DNA from 3 places in the Methylotenera mobilis JLW8 genome. Region 2 is predicted to be linked to each of the others. Evidence: predicted binding sites of a transcription regulator. Region 2 holds the regulator's gene; each other region holds the start of a gene.
The links. The regulator sigma-54, encoded in region 2, starts transcription at its own class of promoters, with help from an activator protein. The targets are predictions, from matches to a motif close to TGGCACNNTTCCTGCT.
Positions count from the first base shown of each region.

Region 1: MMOL_RS07575 (ammonium transporter) is a predicted target of sigma-54. The motif match lies at 4,229-4,244, and genes of this name have one in related genera.
Region 3: MMOL_RS12290 (prepilin-type N-terminal cleavage/methylation domain-containing protein) is a predicted target of sigma-54. The motif match lies at 2,449-2,464, and genes of this name have one in related genera.

Region 1 is NC_012968.1:1,638,454-1,645,851, reverse strand. Features, by position in the region: gene hslO (Hsp33 family molecular chaperone HslO) at 1-768, opposite strand, end outside; gene gluQRS (tRNA glutamyl-Q(34) synthetase GluQRS) at 858-1,751, opposite strand; gene MMOL_RS07590 (DUF3301 domain-containing protein) at 1,764-2,075, opposite strand; gene MMOL_RS07585 (PilT/PilU family type 4a pilus ATPase) at 2,092-3,261, opposite strand; gene MMOL_RS07580 (hypothetical protein) at 3,429-4,103, shown strand; gene MMOL_RS07575 (ammonium transporter) at 4,282-5,472, shown strand; gene MMOL_RS07570 (hypothetical protein) at 5,865-6,557, opposite strand; gene MMOL_RS07560 (heavy metal translocating P-type ATPase) at 6,991-7,398, opposite strand, start outside.
Region 2 is NC_012968.1:2,338,968-2,346,365, forward strand. Features, by position in the region: gene rapZ (RNase adapter RapZ) at 1-258, opposite strand, end outside; gene hprK (HPr(Ser) kinase/phosphatase) at 321-1,262, opposite strand; gene hpf (ribosome hibernation-promoting factor, HPF/YfiA family) at 1,301-1,627, opposite strand; gene MMOL_RS10945 (RNA polymerase factor sigma-54) at 1,773-3,350, opposite strand; gene lptB (LPS export ABC transporter ATP-binding protein) at 3,347-4,069, opposite strand; gene lptA (lipopolysaccharide transport periplasmic protein LptA) at 4,119-4,781, opposite strand; gene lptC (LPS export ABC transporter periplasmic protein LptC) at 4,792-5,511, opposite strand; gene MMOL_RS10965 (KdsC family phosphatase) at 5,580-6,086, opposite strand; gene MMOL_RS10970 (KpsF/GutQ family sugar-phosphate isomerase) at 6,141-7,166, opposite strand.
Region 3 is NC_012968.1:645,082-652,479, forward strand. Features, by position in the region: gene MMOL_RS03080 (3',5'-cyclic-nucleotide phosphodiesterase) at 1-60, shown strand, start outside; gene MMOL_RS03085 (cyclic nucleotide-binding domain-containing protein) at 130-1,248, shown strand; gene MMOL_RS03090 (methyltransferase family protein) at 1,319-1,936, opposite strand; gene MMOL_RS12290 (prepilin-type N-terminal cleavage/methylation domain-containing protein) at 2,015-2,377, opposite strand; gene MMOL_RS03100 (SRPBCC family protein) at 2,747-3,283, opposite strand; gene MMOL_RS03105 (YncE family protein) at 3,504-4,502, opposite strand; gene MMOL_RS03110 (RNA pyrophosphohydrolase) at 4,612-5,100, shown strand; gene asd (archaetidylserine decarboxylase) at 5,278-6,132, opposite strand; gene ilvC (ketol-acid reductoisomerase) at 6,335-7,351, opposite strand.

The DNA.
Region 1 (7,398 bases), 700 kb from region 2:
ATCGTTGCCTAGCATGCGCAACATACCGGAAACACTTTCACGCGAACAGCTGCAATGAAACTTGGTATTGCTCGCTTCAAATAATCGTACATCTTCCTCGTGGAATAGGCGCGTGAGTATGGTTTCTGTCGGCAGGTTGAGTAGCTCGTCGTCGGTAATCGTATCAGCTAAATGCCCAATACGATTCCATGCGTCTAAGTCCTGTGCGCTAAGGTCTTCAGTTTTAGTGACTTGGTTCATGGTATCCGGCAATTTTTGCAGCAGCATGCCTGCCGCGGCGTTGCCATCGCAATGTAGCCAGATTTTGGTGTCAATTTGCTCTGAGCGTAGCATGTAGTTTTCTAGAATGGTGCTGATGCTGTCGCCCTCTAGCGCAACGATTCCCTGATACGCCTGACGGCCATCTTTGGGGTCTAGCGTGATCATGAATTGCCCTTGTGACATGAGGTCGAACAGGCTTTGTTCGTCTGATACTTCACCTTTCCACTTGGCGGTGGCACGGATGCCAAAATCTGAGTTGCATTCAACCACCAATAATTTTAGCGCGCCCTTGCTTTGAATTTGCAGTACAAGTGAGCCGCTCATTTTAAGGGTGGCGGTCAGCAATGCACTGGCGGCCATTAGCTCGCCCAGCGCGCGTTTTAGGCCAACAGGCAGGTGCTGTTTGTTCAGCGCTAGTTGTAGTGTGCTGGTGAGGTTAACAAGGTTGCCACGTATCGGCGTGTTTTCAAAAACAAAACGTTGTAGGGTGTCTGGTAGTTTATTCATCCCGACATTTTAACATTAGCGTGCAGCATTCAAAAATGTTTGGATGGAGTTTTTGATATCCACACGTTATGTGTTGTTGGCATTATGCGTTAGCTGGCAATGATAATCTGCTTGGTTTGCGGTACGGCCAATATTGACCAATACGCAAGCGCCCACTGCCATATTGTATTTAACGGTGCAGTGCTGATACTGGCGGGTGGTTGCTGCCCTAAAAAACATAATGCATCGTAAAGTAACTGGCTGGCAGTGCCAATTTCTATGGGTTTTGCTAAAGTTTGTTTGCTGAGCTTTTCATGGTTGGCATTAGCAGCAACTGGCACGTGTGCATATTGTGGCGTGGGGAAGCCAAGCTCCTGCTGCAGATATATCTGGCGAGGCGTGGAATTTAGTAAGTCTGCGCCACGCACGATATGTGTGATGCCTTGCGCGGCATCATCTACCACCACTGCCAGCTGGTAGGCAAATAAGCCATCTGCACGCTTTAAGATAAAATCACCTACATCTAGGCCAATATGTTGTTGTACTCCGTGCTGAATCTTGTCATGAAAGCTAATGGTGGCGTCATGAGTTTTGATGCGCCAAGCAATGGCAGTGTTAGGCTTGGTTGCTTTATGCAAGCAAGTCTGGGGATAGATGCGCCCATCAATGCCGAAAGCCGTGCTGGAGTCGGCAATTTCCTTGCGGGTGCAGGTGCATGGGTATATCAGCTGCTTGTTATTGAGTTGGTTGAGTGCGTCAGCATAAAGCTCACTTCGCTGGCTTTGGTAAACCACTGTGTCGTCCCACTCAAAGCCAAATGCTGCTAGCTGCTTTAGTATTGTATCTGCCGCCCCTTGAATTTCACGTGGTTTGTCTAAATCTTCCATGCGTACTAACCATCGCCCTTGGTTGACTCTTGCTTCACAAAAGCTGGCAACAGCCGCCACCAGCGAACCAAAGTGCATAGGCCCTGTGGGCGAGGGGGCGAAGCGGCCAATGTACATATTGGTGAAAATTTAATTCACTGGTTGTAGGTAGGGCGGAATATGCCAGTAGCCTAGCTGGTTACCCAATAGCATGAGCTGGCAGTGCAGGCGGTCATTACCGCTGGCGCTGACATCAAACTCGTAAGTGCGTAAAAATTGCACGCGGCCACGGCGATTACGCCCTAGCCATATTCTGCTGCAGGCGACAGACTCATCTAGCAACTGCAGATTGAATCTAGCCGAAAGTTCGCTACCAAGCAGAATGGCACGTTCACGTTTGTTTAAACTGTCTATCCAAAACCAGCCGATGGCCAGTAGGATAATAATTAACATTATTTCCATTAATACTCACTCATTCCTATGTAGGGTCTAGCTCGGATTCATCAGGCTCATCTTCATGTAGTGACAAGCTATCAAAATTGGACGAACTCTTAGTCTTGCCTGCATTTTTACCATGTAACTTAAATCGTAAGCGCAACTCGTTAATTGAGTCTGCATTACGCAGGGCATCATCTTCAGTAATGCGGCCTTCCTCGCATAAATTAAAGAGGGCTTGATCAAATGTTTGCATACCAAGCTCGGTAGATTTAGCCATCACTTCTTTAATCATGTTCGTTTCACCCTTTAAAATCAGGTCAGAGATCAGCGGTGAGTTAAGCAAGATTTCAATGGCAGCACAGCGACCGCCACCGGTTCTGGAAACCAGACGTTGCGAGATGAACGCTTTCAGATTGAGCGATAAGTCCATATGCAACTGCGCGTGACGCTCTTCAGGGAAGAAGTTAATGATGCGGTCAATCGCTTGGTTGGCGCTGTTGGCGTGCAAGGTGGCCATACAAAGATGGCCGGTTTCTGCAAATGCTAGCGCAAACTCCATGGTTTCTCTATCGCGGATTTCGCCAATTAAAATCACATCAGGGGCTTGGCGTAATGTATTTTTTAGCGCGTTAAACCATCCGTTGGTATCTCTACCTACCTCGCGATGGGTGACCAGGCAGTTCTTACTTTGGTGCACGTACTCTACCGGGTCTTCTACGGTAATGATGTGGCCAAACGTGTTTTCATTGCGGTAATCAATCAGCGCGGCTAGCGTGGTGGACTTACCCGAGCCGGTGCCGCCTACTAGAATCACTAGCCCGCGCTTAGTAAGCATTACGTCTTGCAGCGTGTCAGGCAGGCCTAAATCGTCAAACTTAGGAATTTCAGTGGTAATGGTACGTAGCACCATGCCGACTTTTTCTTGTTGTACAAATACATTCACCCGGAAGCGGCCTATATTTTTAGGCCAGATCGCAAAATTACATTCTTTTTCTGTTGCAAATTCGGTGCGTTGCTTTTCATTCATCAACGCATCAGCAAAGGCTTTGGTATGTTCACCGCTCAGTTTCTGCTGAGTAACTGGTGTCATCTTGCCATCAATTTTCATGGCGGGAGGAAAGTCTGCGGAAATGAATAAATCCGAGGCTTTCTTATCAAGCATGCCACGTAAAAGGTTATGCATGTAATTAAGTGCTTGTTCGTTTGTCATTCAAGAAACCTTATCTATTGGGGTTACAATATGGCACGAGTTCATCCATAATTAACAAGTCGTCACTTTCACGCTTGTTGTCGGCAATTGTACTTAATTTAATTGTAAGCGAACATTCGCTTCATCAGCTATTGTTGCATGGGATTATTGATAAGAGCCATTACTGCATGAATGAAATACGTGAAAAAGAAGCCATCGATGCTTACTTAAAATTGTTGCAGGCTAAAGGCGCAAAAAGTGATGTGCTACATAGGCGCTGCTTGTTTATTGATCTTTTAGCTGAAAAGCTTGTTGGACAGGTGTCTAACGGTGAAGTCTATCGAGATATTGTTGAAAATGTGATGGACTCAGTTCCAGCAGATGCTTGGCATGATAGTCTTACCGCTGCACGTGAATTTTATCCGTTTTGGATGAAAGATTTTAAAGCGATTGCTGCTTTAAACATTAACCCTGGTTTTGATGTTAAGCCTATAGACTGGCGACCAGTACAGGCATCACTCAAAGCGTTATCTGATAGATTAGAAACAGAGAAGTTTGAGGCCGCTGAAAACTGGCCTTTAAAAGCATATACCCAAGCTTTGCGTTATGAAGGGGCTGAGCAGTCTTTGGTGGATACACGTATGAAGCTGGCGAAAATCATATTAATCCGCTTGCGCACCGCACCAGATAAAGACAGCAAGGCCTATCGTGCGGCAGTGGATCAGACCTTGCCCTTATTCAGCATTAAGCATAGTCGCCGCTTGTTTTTGGTAGTCGTGCGTGAGTTTTATCATTTTTGGTCAGGTAACCCGGATGCTGCTAGCATGGTGTTGAAAGAGGGCGCTGGTAACGCATTAATCTAGTTTTGAAACCATCTCTTGAGTTGGATTGCACATATTTAGTGCAATGCACCATGTGTTGCACAATGTTAGTGCAATAATTCCATGCTGTGTTATGCAAGTTCTATACAAAACAATAGGTTATGTTTTGGCGTGATATTTGCTTATTTTGCGGGGCTTAAAATGTTAATAGGTGATTGAAATGGAAGCATTAGTCTCAGCAAATGATGTTTTATTTGTATTGCTTGGCGCCATTATGGTGCTTGCAATGCACGCAGGTTTTGCATTTTTAGAGGTGGGTACAGTCAGGCATAAGAATCAGGTCAATGCACTGGTTAAGATCATGGTGGATTTTTCAGTTTCTACCATTGCTTACTTTTTTATTGGCTACAGCATTGCCTATGGCGTAGATTTTTTTAGTGGCGCTGACGTGCTGGCTGCTAAAAATGGATTCGGTCTAGTCAAGTTTTTCTTTTTACTGACATTTGCCGCGGCGATTCCGGCGATTATTTCCGGCGGCATTGCCGAACGTGCGAAATTTAATCCGCAAATGTTTGCTACTTTTACCTTGGTTGGTTTTGTGTACCCGTTTTTTGAAGGGATTGCATGGAATAACCATTACGGTTTGCAAGAGTGGCTAAAGGTGGCGACTGGTGCGTCATTTCATGATTTTGCAGGTTCGGTTGTGGTGCATGCGATGGGCGGATGGATCGCACTTGCTGCCGTGATTTTGCTCGGTGCACGTAATGGCCGCTATAGTAAAGATGGTCGTTTGCATGCGTACCCACCGTCAAATATTCCGTTTCTTGCATTAGGTGCATGGATACTGACCGTAGGCTGGTTTGGCTTTAACGTGATGTCTGCACAGGCTGTACAAGGTATTAGCGGTTTGGTTGCCGTGAACTCCTTGATGGCAATGGTGGGTGGTACTTTAGCAGCTTTGGTGATGGGTAAAAATGACCCGGGTTTTGTGCACAATGGCCCTTTAGCTGGTTTGGTTGCGGTTTGTGCCGGTTCTGATGTAATGCATCCGCTAGGTGCATTGGCAACTGGCGCAATTGCTGGCGTGCTATTTGTGTTGACCTTTACCTTAACCCAGCAGCGCTGGAAAATTGACGATGTGCTTGGCGTGTGGCCGTTGCATGGCCTATGTGGTGCTTGGGGTGGTATAGCCGCCGGTATTTTTGGACTTAAAGCATTAGGTGGAATGGGTGGCGTAAGCTTTGTATCGCAATTGGTTGGTACAGCAACCGGTGTAACAGTTGCCTTGGTGGGTGGTTTTGCTGTGTATGGCGCCTTGAAGCAATTGGTTGGTATTAGATTGACCGCAGAGGAAGAGTATGACGGCGCAGATTTGACCATTCATAAAATTCCATCTACAACTAATGATTAATCTTTAAATTGGCCATTGATAGAAATTAATAAAGTCTGTCGGCGAGTAATAAAGTCTGTCGATAGAACTAAAGTCTGTCTTAACAGATAATTTAAAAAGCCCTGAGAAATCAGGGCTTTTTTGTAGGGTAATCTTTATCTACTGCTCTCTGACGTTTAAAGTTGGTAACCAAAGCAGTGTAAAGTCGGTAACTAATTCAAATTTTATGTGATTGGTACTTTTAAGAAGAGTTGATACTAATGATGAAATTTTGTATCAAGGTGTAGTTTTACGCAGTTTCTACATGGCTTTAAATTTACAGCTCTTTTATGTCACAACCTTAATGTCCCTTAATTCGGTCTGTAGAGTCGGAAAATTCCGTGAAAAGTTTGTGGCACCTACCCCTCTAGGTCTTAGAATAGCTTATCAGGTGTAATGCGAAGCCCAAATGAAACCCACTGGTTATCATTCACACCATTGAGCTGTCTCCCCAAGGTAGCGTCTACTTGAAACAGGTCAGGTATAACAGACATCCTTATGCCAGCTTGAGTGAAGGGGTTTGATTGATGGTCTCCGTATACTTCTAAAACCCCTGTAAACCTCGGTGAAGCCTTGAACTCACCACCGACACCCCAAGTCATGTTGTCTTTGTTGGACGCATGGTCATGCAGCACGCCCGCATTTAGGTGCATTACTATTTTGTCATCGTTAAAGGATGCTGAGAACGGAATATACGCATAAGTGTTTCCGAGTTGGTTTGCGCTAGGAGTTACCGCTGGGTGGTAAACCTTACCAATTGCAAAGCCTATTCCCCATCCGTTAGTTTCAAGGGCTTTGAATAAAGTCTTAGCTTGTATCACATAGTCTGATGTGTCCTTTGTATCACTAGCCATAGACAAGCCAGCACCTAGAGTCACCTCAAGGTTACCTGTAGGGTTGCAGGCAGGCAAAGCCCAGAACTCAGTGCTGTTTGGGTATATGCGAGTCCAACTTTCAAGCTGACAGCTCTCTGCGTTGGTTAATCGTGCATCATCGGTAACAAAAGGACGAGCTGACCATGCGGGGTGTGCGTATAGCAGGATAGGTAAAAGTAACAGTTTTTTCATTGTTGCCATTTTATTCTAGTTTTATTTATTTTAGGTTACAGCCTCATGTATGGATTGTATTTACTGTGCGTCCGCCAGAGGTGTAACTAGTAGCGTAAAAGAACTCATGTAGCAAAATAAGATTTCTGAGCTTTCGGTAGTGCTTATAGAAAAGGTTTGCGAAAATTCCAGTATCAACTGGATCAACTCCAAAGCGGACATATAAGTGGTCTCACAAGCTCCAAGTTTTTCCTCATAAGTTGCAACTAAAAATGCATGGTAAGTCATGCTTATGCTTGTTAGTAAGTGACTGCTTTCGGCCCAAAGCAGACGTTCATTTATGAAAAGCGACTGGCAGAAACGTGGAACAACGCTGACATTAAACTTTCGTGAATTAACCAGTATTAATTAAATCAAAAACTAAACAAATAAACGCTTTTGTGGATTTATAACTTTAAGATTTCAACCTTAGCGCATTTGCAATTACTGAAACAGAACTCAAACTCATGGCAAGAGCCGCTATCATCGGTGAAAGTAGCCATCCAGTAAGTGGGAAAAGCAGGCCCGCGGCCAAAGGAACACCGAGCGAGTTGTAAACAAAGGCAAATGTCAGGTTTTGCTTCATATTGATTATTGTCTGCTCAGAAATTGCTCTCGCTTGCGCAATACCACGCAGATCACCTTTTACAAGCGTTACTTGGGCACTATTCATTGCAACATCAGTTCCTGTTCCCATCGCAATACCCACATTAGCTTTTGCCAATGCTGGGGCATCATTAATACCGTCTCCTGCCATTGCAACAATTCTTCCTTCACGTTGTAGCTTATCTACCAATGCTAATTTGTCGGCTGGCCTGACCTC
Region 2 (7,398 bases):
CTCTAAAAACAATACTTGCACATCAATATTTTGCGCCCGGAGCTGCTCGATATGTGCTGGTAAGGTTTCAATCGCAGCACTACGGCTATCAATACTAATCGCAATCCGCTGATGGTTAGCATGCAAATGCTCAGCTATCGTATCTAGCATGGTGGCAGGCAAGTTATCAATACAGTAATAACCACTGTCTTCCAACGCGCGCAATGCAATACTTTTACCAGAGCCGGACAGCCCAGTGACAATAATCAGTTGTTTCATTGGTATTGATGAATCACTTAGTGTTGAAAAATCATTAGTGTTGATAAAGGCTAATACAGCATTTACTTGTGTTGCTTCATGGCGCGCTGTTGGCGCTGCATGAACTGTTTGGTTGCGTTGACCCCACGTAGTAGCAGCATATGGTTACGCACCGCAACCTCCACCAACACCGCTATGTTTCGCCCAGCCGCAATCGGGATATGAACCTTGGTCACTTTTAAGCCTAGCACTTCTTCATGCTGGGTTTTAATGCTTAAGCGGTCCAACATCTGCAGAGTTTGTAAATCAGCTTTTTCCAGCTGGATAATCAAGTCCAACGGCTTGGTGGGCTTCACGGCATTATCACCGAACAATGCGCGTATATTGAGTATCCCCAAACCGCGCACCTCCAGAAAATCTTCTAGCAATGGCGGGCAGCGCCCCTCGATGCGTTCAGGCGATATGCGGAAAAAATCCACAATATCATCGGCAATCAAGCGATGTCCACGTGAAATCAGCTCTAACGCAAGCTCGCTCTTACCGATAGCAGCCTCGCCTTTGAGCAGCACGCCAAAGCCTTGCACTTCCATAAATACACCGTGCACACTGATAGTCTCGGCCATAGCCTGCGCCAGAAAGTGGCTCAAAATATCCATGAGCTCAGGGCTGCGTAAGGTAGAGGTAAATAACGGAACGTTGTGCTGGTTGGCGGCAGCCAACAAGATATCCAGTACATTTTCACCATTAGCCACAATCACAGCGGCTAAATCGGTGGAAAATAAATTATTAATTGCACGTTCAGCATCTGCACTAGGCAAGCTGGTCAGATAATCCATCTCGGCACAGCCCAATACCTGCACCCGGTTAGGATGTACAAAATTAAGGTGTCCAATTAGAGCCAGAGATGGCTTGGTAACTGTTTCGCTAGTGAGAGTATTTGACCCGCCGTCGAGTCCTGCAACCCAATTTAATTTGAGTTTACGGCGGGTTTGTTTGAATAGCTCAGCGACGTTGAATTGAGCCATATTTAAGGTAACAAAAAAGAATTAAATACTAGAAAAACTCAGTCAATGTTTTGATGCTTTACCGCACCATTCGCTTTGTGATGATTGGTATTTTTCTCTTTATGTTTCACCACTTGACGGTCAAGCTTGTCGGTCAACATATCGATGGCACTATACATATTCTCATCTTGGCATTCTGCGTGTAAATCATTACCAGGCACATGCAGTGTAGCTTCAACCTTTTGAGCCAGCTTTTCGACACTCATGGTCACCTTGACATCGATCACATGATCAAAGTGATTGCTGATTTTAGTTAACTTACTGGTGACATAGTCACGTAAAGCGGGCGTAATTTCTAAATGATGACCTGTTAATTGTAAATTCATGACTTGCTCCTTTTGAAAATATTCCGCAAATATTAATTCTTAGAGGTTCGTGATTAAGACTTACAGAACAATTTCAGTTTACAACTTTTCATTCGCTCTGTGGCAAGGAATTCAACAATTTTTTACGTAGATTTCAACAATCAACTTATAAGGATTTTCTTAAGCTTGCTGGCGCGATATTCATAGACTCACGATACTTGGCAATCGTGCGCCGCGCGACCACAATACCCTGTTTAGCCAGCAAATCTGTAATCTGATTATCCGAGTATGGCTTCCTTGGATTTTCTTGATCCACCAACTGCTTAATCAGGGCGCGAATGGCGGTTGCCGAACAAGTGCCGCCAGCATCGGTCGCCACTGAACTGCCAAAAAAGTACTTAAGTTCAAAAATACCGCGCGGTGTCAGCATGTATTTATTGGTCGTCACGCGTGAAATTGTTGACTCGTGCAAATCAAGCTCATCGGCAATCTCTCTTAATACTAGCGGGCGCATGGCAACTTCACCATACTCCAGAAAGTTGCGCTGTCTATCTACAATCGCCTGCGATACACGCAAAATGGTAGAAAAACGCTGCTGGATATTCTTAATCATCCATTTGGCTTCCTGCATCTGACTTTGCAGGTACTGACTGGAACTATCACGATTGCGCTTCAAGATACCAGCGTACAGCTGGTTGATCTTCAGTTTAGGAATCACACTGTCATTTAAGCTGGCAATCCAAATGCCTTTGACCTTTTTCACAATCACTTCATGCTGGATATAGTGCTCTGAACCTATATGGCTAAAAGCACTGCCAGGGCGTGGATTTAAACTGGTAATTAGTTGCTGCACCTGCTTTAAGGTAGCCTCATCACAGCCTAGTTCTTTACGCAATTTCACAAAGTCACGCGAGGCTAACACTTGCAGATGGTGCTTAGCCACCAAATCAGCCATCGCCAAATGCGGTGTAGATTTCGGCAACACCGCAAGCTGCAGTAGCAAGCACTCACTTAAGCTGCGCGCACCTACGCCTGGTGGATCCAAATGCTGCACATGACGCAACGCTGTTTGCAACTCTATCGCATCTATCTCCAGCTCTTCTGGCATCAGCTCGGCAATTTCCTCCAGGCTTTGCTCCAAGTAACCATCATCATTAATGCTATCTACTAGCATCAACGCAAGCGATTGATCGCGCTCGGACAAGGGCATCAACTTTAACTGGGACAGCAAATGCTCACGCAAACTGGTCTGCAAAGTTTCCTGCGGCTTGAAGTCACTGTCATCATCCGCCGGCATGGTGTTTTCATCCCAACGGCTGCCGTTGGAAAACTCATCAAACTCATCATTAAACTCAGCCGAAAACGTGTCTGCGTAATCTGTGCTTGGCACATCAAAATCAGCCGTATCGGACACATCCGCAACACTTGCATTTGCAGACTCTGCGCCATTGAACTCACTCGCAGATTCCGCATACTCAGCATCAAAATTTTCAAACTCAGGCTTAGCCTCTGCAGACTCAGGGCTGGTAGCAGATAAGTCGGCTCCGTCAGCCACCGGCTCTACGGCGTTGCCGTACTCATCCTCGGTGTCGTCACCCCGTTCCAGCAGGGGATTAGTTTGCATCAGCACATCAATTTCTTGATTCAGCTCCAGCGTTGAAAGTTGCAACAGGCGAATCGCCTGCTGCAACTGCGGCGTCAGCGATAGATTCTGTGAAAACTTTAGTTGTAACCCTTGCTTCATAGGCGGAAATCTTTACCCAAATACACTTCACGTACGCTTTCATTGGCCACAATCTCACTTGGCACGCCTGAAGCAAACACATGGCCTTGATTCACAATATAAGCACGGTCGCAAATACCCAAAGTTTCACGCACGTTATGATCAGTAATCAGCACGCCAATATTGCGCGCACTTAAGAAGCGGATAATTTGCTGGATATCAATCACCGCAATCGGATCAATGCCAGCAAACGGCTCATCTAACAAAATAAAACTGGGGTCTGATGCCAAACAGCGTGCAATTTCTACACGGCGGCGCTCGCCACCAGACAGACTCACCGCGGCACTATCGCGGATATGCGTGATGTGCAACTCTTCCAGCAGCGATTCCAAACGGGCTGACATTTCGTCTTCAGGAATGTCCTGCAACTGCAGGATAGCGAGAATGTTTTCAGACACCGTCAATTTACGGAAAATGGAGGCTTCCTGCGGCAAATAGGACAAACCCATCCTAGCACGCATATGAATCGGCAAATGACTGAGCTCCGTGCCATCCAAGGCAATCCTACCGGCGTCCAGCGCCACCAAACCCACTATCATATAAAAACTGGTGGTTTTACCCGCGCCATTCGGGCCAAGCAGCCCGACCACCTCACCACTTTTAATCGTTAACGAGATGTCCTGCACTACCGTACGGGCACCGTAGGATTTACGCAAACTTTCTACAGTTAATTCGCTCATCTTTGTTCACTTATCATGGTTTACTTATCATGCAATTATCGCTTCAACACTATTGTGCAGTACCGGCATTTCTACTGACTTCCAAAGTACGGCTGAACCTTGTGTCTTTCACCGTAGGGATTGGGCCAGTAGAGGTCTCAGGCTTAGGTTTGTTGGCAGGCTCCGCCGGCTTAATTTCCACTGGTGCTTTTTTGTTTTTAGGTTGAATCACCGCACGCACACGTCCGGAGCCTGACGTTGCAGATTGAGAGTTGCCGCCAATCACCTCGGCATACTCGGCATTAGCGTCATACATAATGTAATCGCCATGCACCACATCTTCACCACGCTTTACCCACGCTTTGGTATAAAGCTGCACCTTATCCATACGCCCGTCATACTCAATGCGCTGCGCGCTGCCTTGAATATACTCGCTCTTACCTTCCAGCTTTTGCTTAAAGGTAGTCGGGTTACCTAAAGATGTACTGTGCTGAAAACCTTCCTTATCTTCACGTACGATTAATTTATCCGCACGTATTTCCAAAGTACCTTGGGTCAGAATCACGTTACCGCTGTAGGTACTGATTTGTTTAGCGTCATCGACCTTCATCGTATCCGCCTCTAAATCAATTGGCTTATCACGGTCTGCCGCCTCCGCCCATGCACGGCCAGCCACACCCAACAACAAGCCCCCACAGAGCAGCAAGCTGGATAATGTATTGATGTTAATCATAAAAAGCTGCCTATTCATAGCGTCTCCGAATGCGCGCATGGTTATCTGGTTTATCTTTTGGTTTGTCTTGCTGAGCGACCGCTACTGGCTTTTTAGCCTTAGCCTGTGGACGACTCTTGGTGTTTGGTGTATTTGTTTTTTTTGCCTTAGCGGCGGGCGGATCGTAATGCGCGCGCACTTTATGCAGCAAAGTAACGGTTTGCTGCTTCTGCTCATAAATCATCCCTGTTGCATGCACCACGGTGCCAGGCGCCTGCTTAATGACCACCGGCCTATCGGTGGTTGCATATTCTTGGTTCGGTAAAATTCTGAGGGCATCAGTTTCTATCGTCATTACACCCTTTTCAGCATAAGCTTCCCGCAGCACCACTACATTACCCAACACATCAACCTGCTCGCCATCGCTAGAAACATTACCAGTGTCACCTTCCAGTCTGGTGTAAGGCTTATCTTTGGCAAACCTGGTAAAGCGCGGCTTAACCAAATCGGTCGAGTCTTTATCCGGGAAGTGCTTCATTTCCTGCGCCGCCAATTTATAACGTAGCGCACCACTTGCATCGGTTTGCGTGGTCTCAAAATTATGCATCATGTAATCAGGATCATGACGACTGCTGCCATCCAGTTTAGGCGCCAGAGGCTGCACAGACTTATTAATCCAAAATGTAAGCAAAGCCAGCAATAACAGCAGAGCCAATGGAAAAATAATCGCAGATTTTGTACTAAGCTGCATACTTAAACACCCGCGCTTTTTAAGCCAGATTGCATTAACCGTTTACCCATACTGGTAGCATTTTTCACTTAGTTGGCAATGCTAGCTTGCGTTAAAAATTGAGCCATCTGCCCATCAAATGTATCTTGTGCTTGCATAATCAACTCACACACTTCGCGTACGGCACCGCGGCCACCCTTTTTATGGGTGACATAATGTGCGTGTTTGAGTAGCAAGTCTGGAGAATCAGGCACCGCAATCGCCAAACCACAGCGCAGCATAGGCGGTAAATCAACCACGTCATCACCCATAAACGCACATTGTTCAGGGGTCAACGCTGTACGCTGCATCAAGTCCTGCAAGGCAGCAAGCTTATCTTCTGCACCCTGATAAAAATGTACCACGCCAGTGCTTTCCGCACGCTTTTTAACCACGTTGGAGGTGCGCCCGGTAATAATAGCCACGTTAACACCCGAGGCCTTCAATAGCTTCATGCCCAAGCCGTCGTGCGCATGAAACGTCTTATACTCCTGGCCGTCATCACCTATGGTCAAACCGCCATCCGTCATCACGCCATCAACATCCAGCACTAGCATACGAATGCTTTTTAGACGCTGCGTTAAGCCTAAACCATTGTCTGTACCGCTCACCTAAACCACCTTTGCCAATAAGAGATCATGCATATTTAATGCACCGACTAAACGCCCAGCGTCGTCCACTACTAGCAGACCATTGATTTTGCGTTGCTCCATAATCTCCACCGCGGCAATCGCCAGCTGGTCTTGATGGATGGTACTAGGGTTCACATGCATCACATCCAGAATTTTGGCGGTCATCACGTTCACGTTCTGTTCAAAAGCGCGTCGTAAATCACCATCGGTAAAAATACCGACAGGCTCGTGCTTAGCATTCACCACCGCGGTCAAACCCAGCCCTTTGCGTGACATTTCAAGCAAAGCTTCAGCCAGCCCGGCCTGCTCGGACACGTGCGGCACACCCGCATCAGTGCGCATCACATCACTCACGTGCACCAACAAACGGCGCCCTAAGCTGCCACCCGGGTGCGACCTGGCAAAATCCTCTGCGGTAAAATCACGCAAATCCAGCACACACAGCGCCAGAGCATCTCCCAGCGCCAGCGCCACCGTGGTACTAGAAGTAGGCGCCAAGCCAAGTGGGCAAGCCTCACGGCTCACATGCGCGCTTAAATGAATATTTGCAGCCTTGGCCAAACTGGAAGCGTCATTGCCGGTAATGGCAATAATACTGGCACCTAGACGCGTCAATGGCGGCACGATTGCCAACACCTCATCACTCTCACCGGAGTTAGAGAGCGCAATCACCACATCGCCCGCAGTAATCATCCCCAAGTCACCATGGCTCGCTTCGGCTGGGTGCATAAAAAAAGCTGGCGTTCCCGTGCTGGCCAGAGTGGACGCAATTTTGCCGCCGATATGACCAGATTTCCCCATACCGGTAACAACCACACGCCCTTTGCACTGCAAAATCAGCGAGACCGCTTCACTGAAGCGGTGATCTAAACGCTGTGCTAGCGCATCTATTTCGCTAGACTCCAGCTGCAGAACCTCTTTTGCCAACGCAAGCGTTTGCGCTTGCTCACCCAATGGCGATGCGCTAGCGGCATTTGATTTTTTAATCTGCGATGACGACACCATAACTTTTATCTACGCTTAAAACTTTAAGTGACTAGTATAAAAGGGAATGCTTTGGTGATAAAGCATAATGCATGCTTAACTCAGTAAATTTTCCAAAAATATTCCGTCACGGGCATAGTTTTTGCTATTACTCTGCGCTTTTTACAAAAGTTACGTAAAATCGACTAAGATACTCCAAGTTTTGGATGTGCTTTGTGAAACTATAGATAACCATAAAAACTTAATAATAAAA
Region 3 (7,398 bases), 850 kb from region 2:
GCAGGTAATGCTGGATTGTCCATTAAAGCACTAAATCGAGATCAGGTTTTTGAGCTGTAATTTGCCTAAATAATGCCTGTATCGCCATAAAATTAGGCATCAACTGTTATACCTATCGGTAGATAATATATGTCACATAACCCTAAACTATTAGATACTTCCGCTCAGATGACTACTGCTGTACTTGCGTTATTAAACACTTTTGAACCTCTTGCCAAGCTATCTGCTGGCCGTAAGCGTGAGCTTGCAGGCTTATGTTTTGTGGAGAAAGTCAGTAAGGGTATTAATCCATTACGCATGAATGTTTCTAATGCCAAGCAGTCAGTTTATTTAATCAAAGGCGAGTTGGAACTACGATTTGTTGACGGAAGCAAGCAGATGCTACGCGCAAAAGATACCGTCGCAAGGCATCCTATTGTTTGTGATAGCACTCTTGTTGATTGCATTGCATATACCGATGTGGAAATTTTACGGATAGATAACGATTTGCTAGATATCATGATGACATGGGATCAATTATCTACCGGAGATGATGTGCTTAAAAGTGTGCACAAAGCCGATGATGAAAAGTCTAGTAGAACCCCTGTAGAGTGGATGCGTGACACTAGTGTGTTCAGCGTATCTAAATTGCAATCCGGTGTTTTTAGTAAAGTGCCCGTGGCTAATATTGAGGCCATGTTCCAGCGCATGGAGCGCATTAACACAGTTGCAGGACAGGTGATTATTCAGCAGGGTGCGGCGGGTGATTACTATTATTTAATCGAGAGTGGCACTGTATTGGTGACTAGGGCAGATGGCGTGAATGCACATCCTTTATTGGTCGCCGAGTTGCAATCGGGTGATGCGTTTGGAGAGGAAGCCTTGGTTTCCGATAACAAACGCAATGCAACGGTCGCCATGAAAACAGATGGGCAATTGCTGCGACTGAATAAGCACGATTTTGTAGCGCTGCTTAAAGAGCCTATGCTCCTGCATGTAAGTAGAGAGGTAGCAGAGGTTAAAATTGCTGATGGTGCAATATGGGTTGATGCACGGTTACCATCTGAGTATCAATACGACCATATTGATGGTGCGATTAACTTGCCATTAAATGAGATTCGTCAAAAGCTCTTAGAGCTAGACTATCGTAAGAGTCATGTAGTGTATTGCCAAACGGGGCGCCGGAGTTCTGCTGCAGCATTTATATTGGCGCAGAATGGGTTTGATGTGGTTGTGCTGAAAGGCGGTGCCAGGGCGAACGGGCTTTAGTCTGGTGGTTGTAAACATAAAGCCGTTTGCACACCCTACGCTAGCTAAATCTGGTCTAACTCATTCATGTTTAAATGATTCTCGGTATGATCTTATATCGGGTTTTCTCTGCATAGCCAGCATACTCAGGATCTTTCATGAGTAATTTTTCTTCTTGCCAAATTCTACAGCCTTGAAAAAAATACAAGCCAATAAATACAATTAAGTTTTGCATACTAAACAAGGAAGACAAAAAGCCCATATGAGCAAGAAAGTAACCAAAGTATATTGGATGTCTAACTAGCTTATATGGACCATTAGTTACTATGCCGCGATTGGCGGCTACTAATCCAAACGAGCGCCCCAAATAAAGTTTGGCAGTTATTTGAAACAGCAAGCCAATAATCTGTAGGCCGGCTGTAATGTATACAGGTAGTAGCGCTTGTCCAGCAGAAATGTTGATTACAAGAAAGTAAAAAGTAACTGCTCCTGCACTAATTATAGCGATTACATTCATAGCATAATCCCTAGCTGGCTTAGCAAACAATATCAAAGCTACGGTGATGCTTTCGCTAACTAGTAATAGTACTAAGTTGGGCTCTAAGGCATTGCTTTCCCAAAGTTGATTAAGAGTCCGGATTACAAAAAAGGAAAAAGCCATCGCAGTAATTAGTTTTACTGCATAAAATTTATATTCTGATGTCGTCATGATTTTTATCAGTTTTATATAGAAAAACCCCATACTACCAAAGCATGGGGTTTATGTTTTGCCTACAACTAAGCTAGATTAAGCTGCCGCTGCTAGTGCGCATGTACCGCTACCTGCTTGACATGTTGTGTTTTGTAACAAGCCTGCAGTGCCACGAGTTCGTGCGTTAAAAGTTACAGCAGCATCGGCTGCAAACTGAGCAATTGTTACTTGTACAGTACCAGTGCAAGCTACGCCTGGAGATGCTGGTGGTGCGCGGTCATCAGCAGCATCGGCAACAGCCGTATTCATGTAAGCCTTAGCTTCTGCCAGACAGGCAGCGTTTGCAGAGCGCTGTGTGTAGTTTTGGTATTGTGGTAAAGCAACTGCAGCCAAAATACCGATAATCGCAACTACGATCATCAATTCAATCAAGGTAAAGCCTTTTTGTACTTGTTTCATTTTAGTTTCCTTTGGTAATCAATTTATAGTGTTTTCACACCAAGGTTATGTTTAGTGCTTGGTGAACTATAAGCAACAGATGTGCCAAAGCATTGGATGATGTGGAGAGATTAAACTAAAATCCATCGTATCTTACATGTCGGTAATAAATTATTCCTTTATATATAAAGGGTTGTGATTTTTGACATATATTTGTGTTGAGTTGATGAAGAGTGCTATGCAATAAAAAAGCGGAAGTTAAATTCCGCTTTTTTATTAAACTGACAATTCTTTGTAGTTTTTACCGCTCAAACTGTCAAAAAAGGTCACGTAACCATTGCATGAGTGACCATTTTGTCGATGCTCCGTTTTGAGAGCCTTCGCGGTCAGTTACTTTGACGATTCAGCAACCTTTTTTAGGTTGGCTAAGCCAGCATCATAAATACCGTTAATTGCATTTAATGCAGTTTCATCATCTTGACCAGCTGGGATAGGTGGGTTTAGTTTGTACAAGCGGTAGAAACGGCCAACCCATTGCACTGTAGACTCGCCAGGGTTTGCGCCTTTTTTAACTACGATGTATGCGTTGTAGTCAGTTAAAGGTAAGCCGCTTGATACGATTTCATAACGGATTTTCATGTCAGCGTCATCTGAGCTGCGTAGTTTTTCTAGGATAGTGCCGCCGTCTTTAAGCGTTAGGGTTCTAAAGGTGTCTTCGCCTTTTTTCTCTAATTTGGTGTTGGTCACTGCTGGGTGCCATTTTTGCATGTTGCCAAAGTCTTTTACTAATGCCCAAACTTTAGCTGGCTCAGCCTTGATTGTTACAGACTTATCAACCTTAAGTGGTGATGGGCCGTGTGCAGACGCTGTGATAGAAACAAAGCTTGTAGTTAAGCTAAGTGCGATTAACGCTAGGATTTTTTTCATTCATTTTTCTCCAAAGATCTCAATAACGAGAGGAACTGTTCAAAAACAACAATACATTATAAATTAGAATCTGAATTTATGAGAACCCGAATCTGCAATAGTCCAGAATCTAAAACAGTAAAGTGGCTTGTGCTGTATTAAACGCTGTGAATCTAGCTTGGTTGACAGGCTGGGTATGATTGTCTTGTTTCATGGTGACTTGTGATGGTGTTCGCTGAGGCTATGGGCTTGAGATGAATTGACCAAACGCGCGGCTTTTTTCACCAGTGCTGATCGTGGTTAATAATTGATTGTTTTGAGTGTCAATCACGCTTACATTGTTGCTGCCCCAATTGGCGACGTAAGCACGATGGTTGGTATGGTCGATGCTGATGCCTTCCGGTGTGCTACCTACGTTAATAGTGGTGATCACTTTGCCGCTGGCAATGGCCAATACGGTGACGCTATCATCCTGTGTGTTGGTGACGTAAAGTGTTTTTTCATCTGCACTAAACGCTGCGCAGTAGGGGTGGTAGCCCACTTTCATATTTTGTATGCTGTTGGATGCCGTATTGATAATGCTGACTGTGTCATCTTGTACATTGACGCTGGCGAGTAGTTTGCCTGAAGCGCTCAATGCGATGCCGAACGGGTGTTGCCCAACGGGGACTCTACGGATTACGGTGAGTGTGTCGGCATCGACCACGGCAATTTCATTGCTATCTCTGTTGGTAATGTAGAGTGTTTTGCTGTCAGGGCTGACGACCAGACCTGCTGGTGCTTCGCCTATGCTTAACTCCCGAGCTACATGATCGATGGTGCTGATGGCTAATACACGATTGTTGAACCAGTCTGCCGCGTACAGTGTTTTTTCGTCTGGTGATATGGCTAGGCCAACTGGTGCGCCGTTCACTTTAATGGTGTCGACTAAGGTATTGCTTTGTGTGTTAATGACGGAAATATCTTGGCTCTCGACATTGGATATGAAAGCGCGTTTTAATTTTGCCGCTATGGCAACCCCTACAGGTGCTTTGCCTACAGGGATGGTATGGGTGACTTGATTGCTGTGCGTGTTAATCACCGATACTGTATTTGCACCTTGGTTAGTAATATAGGCGTAGTGTTGGTTGGCGCTTATATTAGTGTTCACGTTTGTCGAGCAAGATAGTGCAGTCATTACCAGGCTGCCAACGATGATACGCGTACAGATTTTGGTGAAATTGAATTTGTTTAGTTTCATTACTTTGAAGATTAATTGACTAAGGGGCAAATGGTTGCTTTCAATAATGCTGGAAATATGAAAAAATTGCATCATATTTTATAACAGTATTATTTAGGCAGTTTATGCTATGTTAGATCGTGACGGGTTTCGCCCGAATGTCGGCATTATTTTATGCAATGCCAACAATCAGGTATTTTGGGGTAAGCGTATCCGTGAGCATGCTTGGCAGTTTCCGCAAGGTGGGATTAACTTTGGAGAGAGTCCAGAGCAGGCGATGTATCGTGAGCTGATGGAAGAGGTGGGCTTAAAACCTGAGCATGTTAAGATTTTAGGCCGTACTAAAGATTGGCTACGCTATGAGGTTCCAACCAGCTGGGTTAAGCGTGAGTGGCGTGGGAGCTATCGTGGGCAAAAGCAAATTTGGTATTTGCTACGATTAATGGGGCGCGACAGTGATGTTTCACTAAGAGCGACTAGCCATCCAGAGTTTGATGCTTGGCGCTGGAATGATTACTGGGTACCACTTGAGGATGTGATTGAGTTTAAGCGTGCGGTATATGAGGCCGCACTGAATGAGCTCGCGCCGAATTTGTATCACAAGGGTACGCATAAGTAAGGGATGTTGCGCGTGGGGGTATCGCGCAACAAATCTCCGTATTAATCTCAATCCTCTTCAAGCTTGCATTGTGATGATCAGATGCATTACTTTGACTTTTCTTTATGCGATTACATGGCAAGTAGCCTCTGAGGAGGCTTTCTTTTTTGTTGTGTGGCTAAAAGACCTGCCCGCGCTTTAACTTCCCATATGTTCGCCTAGCTTGATTGCCTGTGCTGGTTTCCATGCTGGGTTGAATGTGAGGCTGTCTTTTTGAAATAGCATGACGACAGTGGAGCCTAATAAGAAGCGGCCCATTTCCTCACCTTGTTTTAGGGTGATGTTTTTATCTGCGTAAGACCAGGTTTTAATTGTAGGCAAGCGTGGTGGGTTAATGATGCCGTCGGTTGCGTCGTGCCAGACCGTTGCCATGCTCCCAACAATCGTTGCGCCAACTAGCACCATGACAAAGTTTCCGTGCTGCTCCGATGTAAACTCGCAAACTACGCGTTCATTGCGTGCAAATAAGTCTGGTACGCCTTGTGCAGTAGTTGGGTTAACCGAGAATAAATCACCTGGGACATAGGTCATTCTGAGCAAGCGTCCATCGCACGGCATGTGTATGCGGTGATAGTCCTTAGGGCTGAGGTAAAGGCAGGCAAATAAGCCGTTCTCGTATTGTTTTGCAGTGCTTGCGTCGCCACCTACTAATGCGGTGGTGGTGTAATGGTGGCCCTTGGCCTGAAGTATCTGGTCTTGCTCAATATGCCCAAATTGGCTAATCGCACCATCCACTGGGCAAATAAATTTAGCATCAGCCAGCGGCCTGGCGTTAGGTGTTAGCGGGCGTGTGAAAAACGCATTAAAACTCTGGTATGAGCTGATGTCCGGGTTGGCTGCCTCGTTCATGTTGACGTTGTAGCGCTTAACAAACCAGCGAATCACGGCAGTCGTGACTTTGCCGCCCTTGAGGTGGGCAAGCTTGCCGGCAAGCGCAGTAATAGCTTGCTTGGGCAGTAGGTATTGGGTGAGTACTGTTATGTTGGTTTGCACGATAATTCCAATAGTCGTTATTTTTATTTTAAGCTTAGTATTTAACTTTAGTATTTAGTATTTAAATTTGGTAATAGACGCACAGCTTTAAAGATTGCGTATACCAGTGATTATCTATTGACTCGACTCTAATAAAAAAGGGCAAATCGTTAAACGTTTTGCCCTTTTGACTTAATCTAATTTAAGTAAATGTAAATTAGACTTAGTTTTTAGACTGATCAACTAATTTGTTTTTAGCAATCCAAGGCATCATTGCACGTAGCTGACCACCAACTTGTTCAATTGGGTGTGCTGCGTTCAAACGACGACGTGCTGTCATTTCTGGGTAGTTCGTGCGGCCTTCTAAGATGAAGCGTTTAGCGTATTCACCGTTTTGGATGTTAGCTAAGCACTCTTGCATTGCGTAACGTGATTCGTCGTTAATCACTTTAGGGCCAGTTACATACTCACCGTACTCAGCATTGTTTGAGATTGAGTAGTTCATGTTCGCGATACCGCCTTCGTACATCAAGTCTACAATCAATTTCAACTCGTGTAGGCACTCGAAGTACGCCATTTCAGGTGCGTAACCAGCTTCAACCAATGTCTCGAAGCCAGCTTTAACCAATTCAACTGCACCGCCACATAGAACAGCTTGCTCACCGAACAAGTCAGTTTCTGTTTCTTCACGGAAATCAGTTTCAATAACGCCGCCTTTAGTGCCGCCGTTTGCAGCTGCGTATGACAATGCGATATCTTTAGCTTTACCAGATTTGTCTTGGTAAACAGCGATCAATGAAGGTACGCCGCCGCCTTTTAAGTACTCTGAACGCACTGTGTGGCCTGGGCCTTTTGGTGCAATCATGATAACGTCCAAATCAGCACGTGGTGTGATTTGGTTGTAGTGAATGTTGAAACCGTGTGCGAAAGCAAGCGCAGCACCTTGTTTCAGGTTTGCAGCCACTTCTGCGTGGAAAATTTCTGGCATAGTTTCGTCAGGCAACAATAGCATTACAACGTCAGCTTGTTTAGTTGCTTCTGCGATTTCTAATACGTTGTGACCAGCTGCAACAGCTTTAGCCCATGAGCTACCGCCTTTGCGTAAACCGATAGTCACGTTTACGCCGCTATCTTTTAAGTTTGCAGCATGTGCGTGACCTTGTGAGCCGTAACCAACGATGGTTACTTGTTTACCTTTGATCAAGCCAAGGTCAGCGTCTTTGTCGTAATAAACTTTCATTTCTTTTCCTCTAAAAATATTGGCTACAGAGAACGCGATGCTCACAG